DNA from 2 places in the Bacillus sp. 05T21 genome. Region 1 is predicted to be linked to the other one. Evidence: riboswitches for the same ligand, from Rfam matches in the RefSeq annotation. Region 1 holds a riboswitch; the other holds the start of a gene.
What was found. Region 1 has a riboswitch for preQ1 ahead of AC1DKZ_RS05245 (QueT transporter family protein). Riboswitches for the same ligand answer to the same signal wherever they lie in the genome.
Positions count from the first base shown of each region.

Region 2: linked by a shared signal. The riboswitch ahead of queC (7-cyano-7-deazaguanine synthase QueC) and the one ahead of AC1DKZ_RS05245 (QueT transporter family protein) in region 1 are both predicted to bind preQ1.

Region 1 covers NZ_JBFTMD010000002.1:54,060-66,651, reverse strand. The annotation lists gene AC1DKZ_RS05280 (DUF7507 domain-containing protein) at 1-1,314, opposite strand, end outside; partial or broken gene AC1DKZ_RS05275 (GNAT family N-acetyltransferase) at 1,437-2,296, shown strand; gene AC1DKZ_RS05270 (cysteine hydrolase family protein) at 2,339-2,899, opposite strand; gene AC1DKZ_RS05265 (DUF6123 family protein) at 3,082-3,342, shown strand; gene AC1DKZ_RS05260 (DMT family transporter) at 3,345-4,250, opposite strand; gene AC1DKZ_RS05255 (reverse transcriptase-like protein) at 4,264-4,650, opposite strand; gene AC1DKZ_RS05250 (aldose 1-epimerase family protein) at 4,721-5,593, opposite strand; PreQ1 riboswitch class I at 5,726-5,770, shown strand; gene AC1DKZ_RS05245 (QueT transporter family protein) at 5,777-6,265, shown strand; gene AC1DKZ_RS05240 (ribonuclease H family protein) at 6,390-7,049, shown strand; gene AC1DKZ_RS05235 (zinc-finger domain-containing protein) at 7,062-7,238, shown strand; gene AC1DKZ_RS05230 (DUF2564 family protein) at 7,272-7,520, opposite strand; gene cspB (cold shock-like protein CspB) at 7,640-7,837, opposite strand; gene AC1DKZ_RS05220 (YqcI/YcgG family protein) at 8,098-8,826, shown strand; gene AC1DKZ_RS05215 (LysE family transporter) at 8,966-9,598, shown strand; gene AC1DKZ_RS05210 (hypothetical protein) at 9,618-9,911, shown strand; gene AC1DKZ_RS05205 (sterol desaturase family protein) at 9,994-10,623, shown strand; gene AC1DKZ_RS05200 (DUF485 domain-containing protein) at 10,861-11,202, shown strand; gene AC1DKZ_RS05195 (solute symporter family protein) at 11,205-12,592, shown strand, end outside.
Region 2 covers NZ_JBFTMD010000002.1:311,469-317,698, reverse strand. The annotation lists gene AC1DKZ_RS06595 (M3 family oligoendopeptidase) at 1-1,158, shown strand, start outside; gene AC1DKZ_RS06590 (DinB family protein) at 1,298-1,831, shown strand; gene AC1DKZ_RS06585 (DUF6254 family protein) at 1,937-2,053, shown strand; gene AC1DKZ_RS06580 (ATP-binding protein) at 2,063-3,271, opposite strand; PreQ1 riboswitch class I at 3,480-3,523, shown strand; gene queC (7-cyano-7-deazaguanine synthase QueC) at 3,617-4,279, shown strand; gene queD (6-carboxytetrahydropterin synthase QueD) at 4,279-4,770, shown strand; gene queE (7-carboxy-7-deazaguanine synthase QueE) at 4,763-5,479, shown strand; gene queF (preQ(1) synthase) at 5,498-5,995, shown strand; gene AC1DKZ_RS06555 (YkvS family protein) at 6,046-6,230, opposite strand, start outside.

The DNA of each region.
Region 1 (12,592 bases):
GACAGTCGCTTGGAAAGCTACTGTACGAGAAGAGCCATTATTAATTGTCCCCAGAGATATACCGGCGACCGGATTTGCGTTTGTTTGTGGTACGTTATCTATTGTTACGCTTCCAGGTATAAAGGAAGTACCGTTAGGGAGAACATCTGTAAAAGTAACGTTATTTGCAGGAAGAAGCCCGGTGTTAGGAACAGTAACTGTATAGGTTAGAATATCTCCAATTGTAGCGACACTTTTATTCACGCTTTTAGCTGCTTGTATATTAGGTGAGTTTATATTGATTTGTAAACCGACTGTATTTAACATATATGCATCCCCGTTAGTAGTTAAACGAATTGCGGCAGATACTTGGGAATTTGTTAAATAAGGAGAAATATCAATGGAAGTAATGTCCCATCCTTGTCTTCCAGCGGAGATATTTGTACTTGTAGAGGCACTCTGGTTTCGCGTTCCAAATGTACCAGTTGTATCTAAGTTCCCTGCAGCATTATTAATTTGAGAACCGAAGAAATTATTAACAGCATTATTTGGCCCAGATAATGCATTTAATGAACTGAAATTTGGTCCAAATAAAGCTTGATCCCCAGTTAAATCAGCATCCCCTTCAGTAGAACTTAAAAATAATCTCCCGCTTACAGGTCCCCCGGCAGGTGTTAAAAACCCTGAGACAGATACATCTGCACTACCGGTTTCTACAGAAACACGGTTACCAGCTACGTAAATTGTTAAATTTCTTGCGGGTAAGGAACCGTTTTGATAAGCGACAATAAGCGTCCATCCTGCAGAATTAATGGCTCCATTAGAAGCGTCTAAAGGATCTACAAGTCCAGGAACAGAACCTGTTGTATAAGATCCAGATCCAGCAGCTTGAACGAGTGACGTTACATCCGCTGATCGTGTATAAAATCCAAATGTGACAGATCCAGAAACGAATGTTTGATTTGAAGCTGTAACAGCCGAAGGGGTAATTGAGTATGTTGACACAGGTGTTGTAAAAGAAACGGGGTTTCCTAATACACTCGTAATGTTTTGATCCCGAGATAAATAGTTTCCACCCCAAACGAGTTCTGCGTAAAGAATAGTACTACCAGCAGGGATATTCAAAATAGCGGTAGAACTATTTTGTGTATAGTTTAACGTTGTACCTGCAGGAAAAGTAGTTACTTGTAAAGCGGTATTCGTAGTTACGAATGCACCAATTGCACCGATTGTACCAGCACGGTTTAGATTGCTAATTTTACTTAAACCTAGTGTGTTTCCTGTAATAGCGAGTGCGCCGTTAGTGGTGGTAGAAAATCGATTCGTAATGGGCATGTTGTCACCTCATTTACAATATAGTCTTGGTCAAAATAGGATATGTGTGTGAGTGATAAAGGGAAACATGTACAAGTTGATTCATGCAGAATGGTTCAAACGTCTAAAGAAGGAGATGGGGAATGATTGAAGTGGAGATTAGGATGGAGCGTCTTAGGAAAGGCAAAATAGAGGATATTGTAGCATTATCTTCTCATATTGGCTGGGATTACAACAGAGAGGAAATTGAGATGATTTTGAATACGGGTATAGTATATGGTGTAGTAAATGAGAGAGAAGAGCTTATTGCTAGCGCAGCAATTATACTATACGGGGAGACATTAGCCTCAATTGGAATGGTAATTGTACATCCAGATTATAAAGGAAGAGGGATTGGAAAGATAATAACTGATTTATGTGTTAAAAGCGTATTAACTCAAACCCCCATTATGCTTATTGCCACGGATGAGGGGGGAATTTTATATGAAAAACTAGGATTCAGGGCTGTTAGTTATGTTTCTAAATACATATGTAACTCGTACAATGCGAATTACCATTGTGTAGGAAATGAAGAGTATATTGTGAATTATGAAGAACGTGATTTAGAAGAAATAATACAAATAGATAAAGATGCATTTGGAACAAATAGAGAAGAGTTTTAAAGTATCGAATTATTCAAAGTGAACAATGTATTGTTACAAAGGATGCACAACAAAATGTATTAGGTTACGGTTTAAGTATACAAACGCCAGAAAATAAAATAATAGGACCGGTCGTTGCTAAAAATGATGCGATGGCAATGAGAATGGTACATTATTTAGCAAGAGAGCATCATGGTAAATTAAGAATTGATGTACCAGAAGGAAAGAAAGGTTTCATGAAAGAATTAGAGATTACTGGTTTTCAAAAGGTTAATACCCCACCAATTATGATAAAAAATAGTGATCAATTTTTGAAAAGAAATGGAGAACTATACAGTATTGCAGCGCAAATTTTTGGATAAAAAAGAATCCTTTTGTGAAAAGGATTCTTTTTTATAGCCAAATTAATCGCGATATTGATCATGAATAGGTTGAAAAAGGTCTTCCTCGACATCTCTAACCATTGAAAAATGATCAACGTTATAATGTCCATGTAGAGTTTTATTATGATGACCAATAATTTGCTCTGCAGATAACACGTTAGAATCAGTTGTGGAATGACCATTTTTAATTAATGTAACGTCAAATCCTTGTACAGTTGCTGTTCTAACGGCGGTATCGATGCAATGTTCTGTTTTACATCCACCGATAACGATATGGCTAATCTTCTCTTCTTTTAAAAGTTCAAGTAAAGAAGTGTCATAGAATGCGTTTGTTGCTGCTTTATTAATAAGGATTGCAGACTGAGGTACTTTAATTTGATTATGTACTTCAAATCCTTCTCCGCTACCAGAAGCAACATCGATATCTCTTACGAAAACAGTAAGGGCATTTGCATCTATTGCTTTCTGTACGGCTGTATTTAGTGTAGATAATAGCTCGGTTTTACGAAAAACTTCATTTTCTTGTTCATTTCCATCCATTAATTCTTGCTGAGCATCGATAATTAATAGTGCTTGTTTCATTCGATATCCCCTTTAATATAAAATAAATTCCACTTTACATATTCTTTTATATTGTAAGGAACTCCTTTTTTTTCTAAGAAGTAGACGATAGATTTACAAAGTTGTCAAATAAATTTCATTCTCATAGAGTATAAAAACATGTATGATAGGAAGTGGAGAATTTTTGAGTAGGTGGGAATATCATGCAAACAGTAGAAGATTATCTTTCATTCTTACATACGAAAGGATTTAAATTATCAGAGGAAGCACAAGGATTTATTATGTTCGGACAAGGATATACTGGTGCATCTGATGGGATTGTGAACGTAGCAATAGAAGCGACGATTAAACATCAATTACAGTTTGATGGGAGTTATTTTGTTGCATTATTAGAACGATTGAAAGAAGAAGAAATTACAGATAAAAAAAGCGCTAAGGCTTTTATGCGGAAGTTACAAGCGTAACTTCACGCAGCCTGCGCTTCTTTTTTTGTTTTGGAAGGTAGCTCAACAAAAACCATGCCTAGGAAAATACATAAACAACCGATAATGGCAGAAATAGAGAGTTGTTCGTTTGCAACTAGAACGCCTGTTAATGCAGCAAAAACAGGCTCCATTGCGAAAATAATTGCTACTCTTGTTGGAGAAGTATGTTTTTGTGCCGATGTTTGAATGAAAAAAGCAATGGATGTCGCAAATAGGGAAGTTAGAAATAGAGCGAATAAAAAGGATTGATTCGTCCATAGTGAAACTGAAAATAATTTTCCCCAATCTTCAAACAAAAAAGCGCAAATAGAAGAAAATATACCGACAGCTAATACTTGAGAGGTGCTTAGTAATAAAGGTGATATTTTCTTAGAAAAGAAACCGTTAACAAGAATATGGGCAGCAAAAGCAACTGCACAACCGAGAACGAGTATATCTCCAATGTTTAATTGAAAAGAATCACCAGCCGTTAATAAGTATAAACCTGCTGTTGCTACAGCAATACCAAGTACGATGAAAATTGTAGCCCGCTGTTTTAAAAAGATAAAAGATAGGATTGGAACCATAACGATGCTAAGTCCAGTTAAGAAACCAGCTTTTGAAGAGGTTGTATAAAGTAAGCCGAATGTTTGTAATAAATAGCCAACACATAAAAAGAATCCAACAATCAATCCAGCGAGACTACTCTGTTTTATATTTTGTTTTGAAGTTTTTTGTGAGAAAATCATTTGAACGAATAATAAAATAATTCCAGCGAATAAAAAGCGAATCCCATTAAAAGTAAATGGACCAACGAAAGACATAGCATTTTGGACGACAACAAACGTAGCTCCCCAAATAAAAGAGACAAATAATAAAGCAAGAGGAGCAATCCAATCTTTTTTCACACTCATACCCCCGTTAATTTTGTAAGATAGCTTTTCTAGCTAATTCATCAGCAACTTTATTTTGACTACTTGGAATCCACTTAATAAAAAAGAGATCGAAACTTTTTATGTACTGCAGTGCTTCCTCTAATAGTGGTGCAAATATTTTATTTTTTGCGTATTCTTTTTCAACAGCTCGCTCGACAAGCTGCGAATCGGTACGAAAAGAGACAATGTTATAATTATGCTCCGTGCAATATTTTAATGCCGCAAGTAAAGCGTGGTATTCTGCTTCATGATTGGACATTGTCCCAAGGGGCAATGATAACTGTACAGCTGGTTGCACCCCTTTAATAAACACTCCTGCACCAGAAGGACCAGGGTTTCCTTTTGATGCACCATCAATATATACTTCAATCAAAATGAGAAACCTCCAAATTATAAGATGATCCCCTACTTATATGTTTCTTTGAAGTAGGGGATAGAGTAACTTAGCCGATTGTAATACTATAACGACATGTAAATGTTTCATTCGTTTGTAAAGATTGAATTCCTTTTTTTTCCTTGAAATCTTTTGCCGGATTTACTTCATCAGCAATCCCGTACCAAGGTTCAATACATAAGAAAGGTGCGTTCTCGCCTGGTGTCCATACACCGACAAATGGGAATCCGTCAAATTCTACTTTTACAAATTTATTATGTTTATGAGAACGAATAGAGATTTCATCCGTATTCATATTTTCAAAAATAAGTGCATCATTTTTGAATAAATCGTATGTAAGTGGTAATTCATTCGTATTTTCAGCGATTAATTGCTTTTTACTTGAAAGATAAGGTCCTTCTAATACGCTTGTTTCTAAGCGTTCAGAACCATTAAATGATAAATGATAATCTGTAAATGATTCGCCCTCTAATAAGGGGAAGTTGAAACCAGGATGTGCTCCGATTGAGAAGAACATCTCTTTTGAAGTAGGGTTATTTACTTCATATGTTACATGAACGATTTGTCCATCTAGCTCATAAGAAACGAGTAATTCGAATTCGTATGGGTATTTTTTTAATGTTTCTTCATTACTAGTAACAATATAAGTAATATTCGTTTCACTTTGTTCTTTTACAGAGAATGTAAGATCACGAGCAAAGCCGTGTTGTGTTAAAGAATATGGTTTACCATCTACGTAGTATGTATTATCTACTAATCGGCCGACAATTGGGAATAAAATTGGTGCGCGGCGCCCCCAATAAGTAGAATCGCCTTGCCATAAGTATTCAGTGTTATCTTCTTTTAAGCGAACGCTTTGTAATTCTGCACCTTTGTCAGAAATGGAAACGATCACTTTTTCATTTTGAATTGTTGCTGTCATGAAGTGAAACCTCCTAAATCTTTCATATGTTTTATTATACGTTGCCCAAAAGAAAAAAGGTAGTAAATGATAGGAATCTATTGACGAAAGAGTGCCTATTGCGTAGAATATATTCTTGTTGCTTAAAAAACGAATAACGTGGTTCGAAACCATCCCACGTAAAAAAACTAAGGAGATTTTGTCATGAATATAAGGACATTAGTCGGTAATGGTATTTTAGCGGCATTATATATTGCTGTTTCTATGCTTATTCAGCCATTTGGCTTTACGAGTGTACAGTTTCGTATTTCAGAGATGTTTAATCATCTCGTTGTATTCAATAAGAAAGCAATTTACGGGATTGTATTAGGTGTATTTTTAACGAATCTCTTTTTCTCACCTATGATCGCTTATGATTTAGTATTTGGAGTAGGGCAATCCATTCTTGCATTACTTGCAACTATTATTTCTATGCGCTTCATTAAAGGTGTTTGGGCTCGTATGATTTTTAATACAGTTATTTTTACAGTCACAATGTTTATGATTGCAATTGAACTTCATCTTGCGTTTGATCTGCCATTTTTATTGACATGGCTAACTTGTGCAGTTGGTGAATTTGTTGTAATGGCAATTGGTATGCCTGTAATGTACTGGATTAATAAGCGAGTGCAATTTGAAAGATTTATGCAATAGATGAAAGAGCTGTCCTTACTTAGGATGGCTCTTTTTGTATGTGATTAAATTGTATATAATACTGTGCCTCTTGATAAAATATAATAAAATAAATATAAGAAGTCTTATAAAAGGGGAATCTAGTATGAAATATAAAATACATTGGTTGTATAAAACGAAGCGTGGTTTACAAACTGAATTAACAACAGATTATATGAACATAGAAGAAGTGCTTCAATTTGCGGAGGATTTTGAGAAAACAGGTAGGGTGAAAGAACTTTTATTTTTCGATGAAATGGACGCGGAATGGTCATTAAAAGAAATGAAAAAACTGAGTAAGCAAGTGGAGGAAGATCCGCAAGAAATTCAAGTTTATTTTGATGGTGGTTATGATGTACAGACGAAAGAAGCTGGGGTTGGTATATGTGTATACTATAAAAAAGGAAATACAAATTACAGAATTCGTCGCAATGCATACATAGAAGGCATATATGATAATAACGAAGCGGAGTATGCAGCATTATTATACGGGATGAATACACTCGAGGAATTAGGAATTAAATATGAAGCAGTTACACTTCGTGGAGATTCTCAAGTTGTACTGCAGCAATTAGCTGGTGAATGGCCTTGCTATGATGAACATTTAAATCATTACTTAGATCAAATTGAACAAAAAGCGAAGGAAATGAAATTAAAACTTATTTGTGAACCGATATCTAGAAAACAAAATAAAGAGGCACATCAATTAGCAGCGCAAGCATTAGAAGGGACGACAATTGATAGTCATAAAGAAATAACCGAATAGAGAGGTGCACACGTGAAGAAGAAGCAACTCATTACAGAGGTAAATGACTTATTAGAAACGTATTGCGGAGGGTGTTTCCTGCAGGAACATAATCGGAAAAATCATAGTAAATACTATGCCCATTCTTTTTGTATACGGCAATGTACGGTTGGAGAGAAGTTGAAAAAGTATGGGGAGCAATTGTCATAAAAAAACATCCAGAGAATTTTCTCTGGATGTTTTTTAGTGCTTCGCTTCATGTAATTGATGCTCGCATTTACTTAATTTTTTTTCTTCATTCATTAGAAATGGCTCATCTAAATCCGTTGCAACGGATTTCATGATTTCAAGCTGAGAACGAGCTGATTCTACTGCAGTAGTGGCATGCTCTAATGTGTCTGGATCCATTGAAATTGTTGCAGAACCTACCATTTTTTGTGCAGTTTCTACACGGAATTTTACTTCTTCAAAATCATTTACATGTGACCCCATTGTTATTGCCTCCTTTGTATTTTGCGCATTTCACATAGTTTTTGCTCTGGAAAACGGAAATATACAAAGGAATAACAAAGGAGGTTACCAAGTAAGGTAACCTCCTGTCATAAGTGGGATTAAAGTTTTGCCACGTTAGCAGCTTGAGGTCCACGGTTTCCTTCAGTAATGTCGAAAGATACTTCTTGACCTTCCTCTAAAGCTTTGTAGCCGTCGCTTTGAATAGCAGAGAAATGTACGAATACATCTTCAGAGCCTTCCATTTCGATAAATCCAAAACCTTTTTCATTGTTAAACCATTTTACTTTTCCTTGCATGTCACAATTCCTCCTAAAAACGATTCCTTTTTTCATTTAGTGAAATTCATTAAAAAATAATAAAAATAAAAAATGCTATATTATCGAATATTCTGCTAAATGATTAATTTAAATATACATGAATTGGTAGAATTTAGTCAAGTAAGCGTTTTTAAAATTTTGTATTTTGAATTAATTTTTTCTTGAATTTTTAAAAAGGTATAGGACAAGCCGAGTATGTAATATTCTTAAGTGAATGCTGTACATAATGAGGTGAAAGAATGGATGAGTCTTATTTATTAGATAATGAAGGGATGAAAAATAGAGTCGACATACCGAATTGGGTTGCAAAAGAATTTCATGATTTTTCGAGTGTCGTGTTAGAACCAACCTTCCCGTGTTATTTCGGTTTAACAGCTTTGAAGAAGAATGAACTTCGTTATTCATTTCTCTCTCATAATGATTGGAGTCATTTGCCCAATACAATGTTAACTTTTTTGGAGCTAATGAAAGAGCGGCCGATTGTAAGAAGAGGATTTTTTCTTTTTGTGGAACCGGAATGTGAAGAAAAATCAATCGAATATTATCGAGATTATTTTTGGAAAGTACTACAATATTTGCATGAACAAGATAATCAATTATGGCCAAAGCAAATCCCGAAAAATCCAGACCATCATTTATGGGAATTTTCATTTGGTGGTGAACCAATATTTGCATTTGGGAATGCGCCAGCGTATAAACAGCGAAAGACTAGGCATTTAGGAAATTCTCTCGTTATTGGATTCCAGCCACGAACTATTTTCGATGGATTAGAAGGAGATCGTCCTAAAGGGTCGTATTCAAGACAAATGGTCCGTGAACGAGTTGAAAAGTGGGATCAGTTGCCCAAGCACCCTAACATTAGTCACTACGGCGATCCTAATCATCGTGAATGGAAACAATATTTCATAGGGGATGATATTGAGCCGATTAAAGGTAAATGTCCTTTTCATCATAGGGTAGAGAAATAAGAGCCATCAACTGGATGGCTCTTTTGCATATTTTGGATAAAAAAGGGTATTGTATTAGTGAATAATTTTTATGAAAGCTAGTCTATTTTCTTTATTTGCATCATTACTTAATAGTAAAAGAAGTAGAAAGGATAGAGTGATGTTTGGAGCAATTATACAACAAATAGTATTAGGTATTTCATTAGCTGCACCTGTAGGTCCGATTAATATTGAAATGTTAAAACGAGGAATTGAACGTGGATTTTGGCATGCGTGGATTGTTGGAATCGGAGGAATGACTGCTGATATTTTGTTTATGCTGCTTATTTATTTTGGTTTATCTTCTGTGTTTATGTATACATATGTACAAGCTTTTATGTATTGCGCTGGTTTTTTCTTGTTGTTTTATTTAGGGTTTCAAAGTGTAAAACAAGGTATTTCTCACTCTAATATGGAATATAAACAAGAAGAGATAGGTGGACTTAAACAATCTTTTATGGCAGGATTTCTAATTGCGATATCCAATCCATTAAATCTCGTTTTTTGGTTTGGTATATATGGAAGTACACTTAGCTCGTTGCTTACAAAGGTAACGAAACAAGAAGCTTTTTTGTACAGTCTTTGTATTATTGTTGGTATTATTTTGTGGAATTTAAATATTGCTTTTTCTGTACATTTTGGAAGAACTTTATTAAAGAAAAAAGCACTTGGCTATATTACAGCCGGAGCAGGTATTATTTTAGTAGGATATTCTATCCATTTTGCATACAAAGCTTTACAGTTGTTCATATAAGATTGAAGGGGAGATTTTTATGTATCGAACCACTATTGACGGAAAAGAAATTATCATCACTTTAGCACCAAAAATCCGAAAAGAAATTACTGATAGGAATCCACTATATGAAGCGGTATTTAAAAATGCAGCAAGGTTACTGCAAACGAAACAACCAACGTTTGCGGTAAATCATGAAGTATTTGGTCTCATTATTGGAGAAGTACAAAGAGGAGAAGTAACAGTGTTTGCAGTAGAACACATTATTCCGAAGCAAAATATATTTGGTCCGAACACTTTTTTCTCGACAATAGAACAGCAGGCAAATTTGTAAAGTGAATAGAATAAGAATGAAATAGAAAAAAATGGTCGTAACGATATGTTGCGGCTGTTTTTGTGGAAAAGGGGGAAGTAAGATGAAGAGAGTGGTGAAAGAGTTTTTTTTACAACATGATATTGTTATTATGTATAGTGTTCTATTAATTTTTATTATTATTTTAAAAATGCAATTTTTTACATGGATTGGTATGTTAGCGTGTATGTTTGGGATTGTTTTTTATACGTTTAACGAATATATGACACACCGTTTTTTATTCCATTTAAAGCCGCCTAAAAACGCATTTTTATTAAAGATGTTAAGAAGATTACATTATGATCATCACGTATATCCAGACGATTTAAAACTTTTATTTTTGCCTGTATGGTTTAGTATACCTAGCTTTACTATATATTTACTTATAACGTATGGTATTACAAAAAGTGTTACTGTTACACTTTCATTCGGAATCGGAATGATTATCATGCTCCTCGTTTATGAATGGAAACATTATATTGCACATAAACCGATTCGTCCCTTCACTAAGTTTGGAAGATGGCTAAAAAAACAGCACATATTACACCATTATAAAAATGAAAAGTTTTGGTTCGGAGTTTCAAATCCAGTATTCGATTTTATATTTAGAACACTTAAAGATGGGAAAGACGTTGAATTAAGTGAAACAGCTCGTAATTTAGAAAAGGAGACAAAGAAAGAAGTAGTGCGATAAGCACTACTTCTTTCTTCTATTTTAATGGGAATAAAAGTTTAATCGAATCAATCAAATTTTATGTTAAAAAAGTATATTGAAAATTTAGGGGAAAATGACGAAAAATGTCTATCGAAAAATCTTTGCAGGAATGTATGGATTGTCTAAAATGGAAATAAGTTTCTGAATATTTATAAAATTTAGTCTTTAGGTATGCAAGGAGGAATTGTATTTTAAGTTAAGAGAGGGGACCAGAGAATGAAACGAGATGATACGTCAGCACGTAAGTTACAAAATGAGGTGAACTATACAGAAGTTGTTCAGTCTGAAGAGTTTCAATTGTTATTAAATACGAAAAAGAAGTTTATCATTCCGATGAGTATATTCTTTTTAAGTTTTTTTATAGCACTACCTATTTTAACATCGTATTCAAAGGTGCTTAATACACCGGCGTTTGGTGATGTGACATGGGCATGGGTATTTGCTTTTGCGCAATTTATTATGACATGGTCATTATGTATGATTTACAGCAAGAAAGCCGAATCCTTTGATGAAATTTCGCGAAAAATTCTGCAAGATATGCAAAAAGGGAGGGGCTGAATTTGAATACTACTGCGTTTGCACTATTTTTAATTATTGTTCTTGGTACGCTCGTCATAACCTATTTTGCATCAAAAAAAACGAAAAATGCGAGTGAATTTTATACGGCTGGAGGGGGATTAACTGGCTGGCAAAATGGTCTGGCTATTGCTGGGGATTACATGTCTGCTGCGTCATTTCTTGGTATAGCCGGAGCGATAGCGTTAACTGGGTTTGATGGGTTCTTTTATAGTATCGGCTTTTTAGTTGCTTATTTAGTTGTTCTATATCTTGTCGCAGAACCGCTTAGAAATTTAGGGAAGTACACGTTAGCGGATATGATTGCGGCACGTTTTGATGCGAAAAAAGTTCGTGGTATAGCAGCGCTTAATACGATGACGATTTCAATTTTTTATATGATTGCACAATTAGTTGGTGCGGGTGCACTTATTAAACTATTATTAGGTATTGAATATACAACATCTGTATTAATCGTAGGTACACTTATGACTGTGTATGTTATTTTTGGAGGAATGACAGCTACGAGCTGGGTTCAAATTGTAAAGGCTGTACTACTTATGGCAGGGACATTTATTATTTCTGTTATCGTTTTCTCCAAATTTAATTTCAGTGTGACTGAAATGTTCGCTCACATGAAAACAGCTACTCCATTAAAAGATTCGTTTTTAAATCCAGGAGTAAAGTATAAGGATGGTCTTGATACACTTTCTTTAAATTTAGGACTAGTCCTTGGTACAGCGGGATTACCACATATTCTTGTCCGCTTTTTTACAGTACGTGATGCAAAAACTGCACGTCAATCTGTTGTATATGCGACGTGGTTAATTGGCGCGTTTTATATTATGACAATTTTCTTAGGGTTTGGAGCAGCAGCGTTTGTAGGAAATGAGGCGATTATTAAAGCAAACCCTGCTGGTAATATGGCAGCACCTTTATTAGCAAAAGCATTAGGCGGAGATTTCTTATTTGCTTTCGTATCAGCAATTGCTTTTGCAACTATTTTAGCTGTAGTAGCAGGACTTGTGTTAACAGCAGCATCAGCATTCGCTCATGATTTTTATAATGAGATTATCCGTAAAGGAAAATCAACGGAAAAAGAGCAAGTGTCAATGGCTCGTTATGCGTCTATTGGAGTAGCGATAGTATCTATTATACTTGCTTTATTTGCTCAAACATTAAACGTAGCATTTTTAGTATCACTAGCATTTGCGGTTGCAGCGAGTGCAAATTTACCGGTTATATTATTTACAATCTATTGGAAGCGTTTTAATACAACAGGAGCAATTTCTGGTATGATTGTTGGTCTTGTATCAGCGATTGTTCTTGTAGCGCTAAGTCCAAATGTTTGGAACCCAGTAGCTGGAAAAGCCATTTTTGTTGGAGAAGCGAT
Region 2 (6,230 bases), 250 kb from region 1:
GCATACTACGGATTTTTAGCTGATAAAGAGGAAGAGTTAGATCGTATTTATGATGAGCTTGTTAAAGTGAGAACGAAAATCGCAAAAACACTTGGTTTTAAAAACTTTGTTGAATTAGGATATGCAAGAATGTATCGTACAGATTATAATGCTGAAATGGTAGCGAACTATCGTCAGCAAGTATTAGATTATATCGTTCCGGTTGCAACCGAGTTAAGAAATAGACAAAAAGCACGCATTGGTGTAGAAAAGCTCGCTTATTATGATGAAAACTTTGAGTTTGCTACAGGTAATCCAACTCCAAAAGGCGATGCCGATTGGATTATTAATCACGGGAAAACGATGTATAAAGAATTATCAGCTGAAACAGATGAATTTTTTAATTTCATGCTCGATAATGATTTATTAGATTTAGTTGCGAAAAAAGGAAAAGCTGGTGGTGGATATTGTACATATATCGAGAATTATAAAGCACCATTCATCTTCTCAAACTTTAATGGAACGTCTGGTGACATTGATGTGCTAACACATGAAGCGGGCCATGCTTTCCAAGTATATGAAAGTCGTAAGTATGAAATTCCAGAATATAATTGGCCAACATATGAAGCGTGTGAAATCCATTCAATGAGTATGGAATTCTTTACATGGCCATGGATGAAGTTATTCTTTGAAGAAGATGCGGATAAATATTATTTCTCACACTTAAGTTCAGCACTTCTATTTTTACCGTACGGTGTATCTGTAGATGAATATCAACATTATGTATATGAAAATCCAGAAGCATCGCCAGCAGAACGTAAGTCAGCATGGCGTAACATAGAGAAGAAGTATTTACCACATCGTGATTATGAAGATAATGATTATTTAGAGCGTGGTGGTTTCTGGCAACGTCAAGGTCATATTTATAGCTCACCTTTCTATTATATTGACTACACGTTAGCTCAAATTTGTGCACTGCAATTTTGGAAACGTGCAAGAGATAATAGACAAGAGGCTTGGGAAGATTATGTGAATCTTTGTCAACAAGGTGGAAGTAAATCATTCTTAGAATTAGTAGAAGTTGCAAATTTAACATCACCATTCGCTGAAGGGTGTGTAAAAAGTGTAATTACAGAAATTGAAGCGTGGTTACGTGCTGTTGACGACACAAAATTGTAAAAAAACATGCACTTTTTTCCTATGTTTAACATCGACATAATAGAAAAATGATGAGATAATAAAAGAAAATTCAGAATTATTTTAGGGGTGTTTCTAATGGGGAGCGCCCCTTTTCACCAACAAAAGGGGGGAAAGCACTATGCTTCAATCTAATATGGATGTTAGTTTAGAAACTTTAGTCCACTCATTACAGTCTACACGAAGCACGCTGTTATCAGAAATTGAAATGTTAAATGATACGGAGGTGAATGTAAAGCCACGCCGTGATAAATGGAGTATTATTCAAATTTTGCATCATTTGCATTTAGTTGAACAGTCTGTCACATCTGCCCTTGTATATGCTTTGCAAAAAAAAGAAAGAAAACTTGCTCCATTTAAAGACCTCCAACTTACGCTTGATCGTACACATAAAAGGGAAGCTCCTCAACAAATGAAACCAACAGAAACATTAATGAAAAAACGGCAAGGAATTCAATTACTTGAACATTCACGACAAGAATTATTACATGCCCTTCATAGTGTAATAGATGAAAAAGAATTATTTGAAAATGGATTAAAACATCCTATTTTTAATGATTTGAATTTATATCAATGGGTTCAATTTCTAGATTTACACGAACAAAGACATCTTACACAGCTAAAAGAAGCGAAACATGCAATTTTACAGCGTTAAAATGAAAGAAGTGGGGAACCGCTTCTTTTCTTTTTTACTCATGCATAGTTTTCTTTCTCATTTTGGAATACTACATGGAGAAAAGAAAAGAAGGAGTTGAAAAGCATGTCAAAGAAAAAGAGAGAAGAAGAGCGCGCCTGGAAAGCTCGGAAAGAAAATCAAAAGCCACATGGGAAAGTGAAAGCTTTTGCAGAATTAGTTGAAGGAACAGAAAAAACGTGATGAAGTTCATCACGTTTTTTGTATGAGTGGGAAAGTTAATAAGAAAGTTGTACCTGTACCTTTTTCGCTTATAATATCAATCTTTCCATCCATTGCTTGAATGACGCTGAAGACGACCATCATTCCGAGTCCGGTCCCTTTTTCTTTCGTTGAGTAGAAAGGTGATCCAAGGCGTTTTATTTGTTCTTGATCCATACCAACTCCTGTATCTTTTATATATAATTGTATATGTTTATGGTCTGGAACTAATGTAAGAATAAGGTCGCCACCTGTAGGCATAGCCTCAATACAATTTTTAAAAATATTTAATAAACATTGGTTCAGTTTTTGCTTTTCGCCAGCGATAAAGAAAGATGTACTTTGTTTTATATAATTTATACGAACATTTGCTAAATTAGCGAGAGGTGTGATCAAAGACAACGCATGAAGTAATTCTTCCTCTACTTGTAATTGTTGTTCTTTTTCAATACTCGGTTTTGCAAAAGTTAAGTAGTCTGTAAGAACGTGATTTGCTTGTTCGATACCATTAATGGCTATGTCGATATATAATTTTCGTTCTTTCTCAGAACATGTATCTGACTGTAAAAGTTGTAAAAAACCTTTCGTTGCAGTTAAAGGATTACGAATTTCATGAGAGATAGAAGCTGCCATTTCGCCGATTAAATGAAATTTCTCAGCGTTCATAAGTTCATTTTGGAGACGAACTTGCATTTGTAATATGTGTAGTAAATATAAAATAAGGATCGTGCCAATCATCGTACATAGTTCGTACACAATGATATGTGGTATATAATCTGCATCATTTGTAACACTTGCAAGGAAAAATGGTATCCAACCAAATCCATAAGTAAGACTGTAAAAAATAGCGAGTGTTATTTTTATATGATTAGAACTTCGATTAAAAAATTTGTATGTTAATAGTAGAACAATAAATAGGAGAATAGAAGCGATAAAGGATGGAAACGCACCTATTCCTCCCAATAAAAAGCGATAAATGTTTAATACAGCTAAAATAGAACCACCAGCAATAGGCCCTCCCGTTAACGTGCCGACAATTAATACGATATGTCGCATGTCGAACTGAAAACCATTATTTGTTTTTGCTGCGAAAGTGATACATAGTATGGTAGCGAGGCAACACAATACAATAAATATGGCTGAATTTAATTTAGGAGATCGTTTCCCTTTCTGATTCCAAAATAAATGATATACGAGCATTGTAACGAGAATAGATAATATATTTAAAAAGAGGTAAATAATAAAGAGTTCCAGTGGGATGCCTCCTCTCTTCTAACATTAAATTAATCATACTATAAAATGAAAGAAATGAAATGTGAAATAGCGGAAAAAATCAGAAATTTTTTCTGGTAGTATACAATATGTTACAATAATCTTTGTCAATGAAAGAAGAAATTCCGTGCACTGCATGGGAGAGGTTCGCGAACTCCCTCTATAAAAAACTATGGAAACAACAATATCATTAGGTATTGTTTTGTTTTTTTATTGTGACAGTTCAAGAACGTTCTTTCTTCTTATTCGTAGTAGAGAAGGAGAATGAGTGAAATGAAAAAAGAAAAAGCAGTTGTTGTTTTTAGTGGTGGACAAGATAGTACAACATGTTTATTTTGGGCGATACAGCAGTTTGAAGAAGTGGAAGCTGTAACATTTAACTACAATCAACGTCATAAATTAGAAATTGATTGTGCAGCGGAAATTGCGAAAGAGCTAGGAATTAAACATACGATACTAGATATGAGCCTATTAAATCAACTTGCTCCAAATGCGTTAACGAGAACGGATATGGAGATTACACATGAAGAAGGTGAATTGCCATCAACATTTGTAGATGGACGAAATTTACTATTTTTATCATTTGCGGCTGTATTAGCAAAACAAGTTGGAGCACGTCATATTGTAACGGGTGTATGTGAAACTGATTTCAGTGGTTATCCAGATTGTCGTGACGTGTTTGTGAAATCATTAAACGTTACATTAAATTTATCTATGGATTATCCGTTTGTTATTCATACACCACTTATGTGGATTGATAAAGCAGAGACATGGAAATTATCTGATGAACTTGGAGCATTTGAGTTTGTTAGAGAAAAAACATTAACATGTTATAACGGAATCATTGGTGATGGTTGCGGTGAATGTCCAGCATGTCAACTTCGTAAAGCGGGATTAGATACGTATCTACAAGAACGCGAAGGAGCGAGCAACTAATGGATAACTTTTTTGGATTTCGCATCGTAGAAAATTTGCAAAAAATGGACAAGGATATTCAGCGTGAACAACTCAAATATCATAATAAAAGAGTAATGGTCAGCAAGGAATTTACATTTGACGCAGCGCACCATTTACACTGCTATGAAGGGAAATGTAAAAATTTACATGGACACACATATAAAGTCGTATTTGGAATTAGCGGATATGTAAATGAAATAGGCCTTGCAATTGACTTTGGAGATATAAAAGAGATTTGGAAAAATGAAATAGAAATTTATTTAGATCATCGTTATTTAAACGAAACATTGCCAGAAATGAATACGACTGCTGAAAATATGGTCGTTTGGATTTATGAAAAGATGGCAGAAGCATTAACGAAAGATAATCGTGCGAACGAATATAAGGGAGCTCGTGTTGAATTTGTTCGTCTTTTTGAGACGCCGACTAGTTATGCGGAAGTAAGACGGGAGTGGATGCTCGATGAGTAAAATCCCCGTCTTAGAAATATTTGGTCCGACCATTCAAGGAGAAGGGATGGTTGTAGGACAAAAGACAATGTTTATTCGTACAGCGGGCTGTGATTATAGCTGTGCTTGGTGTGATTCTGCTTTTACATGGGATGGATCGGCCAAAGATCAAATTAAACAAATGACACCGGAAGACATTTGGAATGAGCTTGTAGAAATTGGTGGAGAAAATTTTTCTCATGTTACGATTTCGGGTGGAAATCCTGTTTTGCTGAAAAATATGCAATTTCTTCTTTCTATATTAAAGGAGAATGGAATGCGAACAGCGGTAGAAACGCAAGGGAGTAAATGGCAAGATTGGTTGCTTCAAATTGATGAGGTAACGATTTCTCCAAAACCACCAAGTTCAACTATGAAAACAGATTTTCAGATGTTAGATTCTGTTATTCATAAACTAGCAGGGAAAGATTTTAGTTTAAAAGTAGTAGTATTCGATGATCAAGATTTTGAATATGCAGTTAAGATGCACGAGCGTTATCCGAATGTACCATTTTTCTTACAAGTAGGGAATGATGATACGAAAACAGTGGATGATGCGGTGCTTATAAAAAAACTATTAGAAAAATATGAGTGGCTTATTGAAAAAGCTGTGAATTGTAAAGAAATGAATGATGCGAAAGTACTGCCTCAGCTTCATGCGTTAGTATGGGGAAATAAACGAGGGGTATAATGAGAAGGGATGTTTAAAATGGCAGGAAGATTAGATGAAGATTTAAAAGATGTAACATTATTAGGAAATCAAAATACAAAATATTTATTTGAATATAGCCCGGAAATTTTAGAGGTATTTGATAATAACCATCCAAACCGTGATTACTTTGTAAAATTCAATTGTCCTGAATTTACAAGTTTATGTCCGAAAACAGGACAACCAGATTTTGCAACAATTTATATTAGCTACATTCCAGAACAAAGAATGGTAGAGAGTAAATCCTTAAAGCTATATTTATTTAGCTTCCGAAATCATGGTGACTTCCACGAAGATTGCATGAACGTTATTATGAATGATTTAATTAATTTAATGGATCCACGCTATATTGAGGTATGGGGGAAATTTACACCACGTGGTGGTATTTCAATCGATCCTTACTGTAACTACGGCCGCCCAGGAACTAAGTATGAGAAAATGGCAGACTACCGCATGATGAATCACGATTTATATCCAGAAAAGATCGATAATCGTTAATATAGAAAGAAAGGATCTGTATGATATACAGATCCTTTCTTTCTATTATATTATGCATGTTGATTAATGACAGTATAGTTTTTATGGCTTACAACTGTAAGAGGTTCCATATCTAGTTCTCTAAAATTCTCCATAATTGTTATATCAACAATAACGGAGTTTTGATTTACCTTTTGAACACGGCCTTGCATTCCACCTTTAAATTCAATGATATCTCCAGTTTCTGCGATCTGCA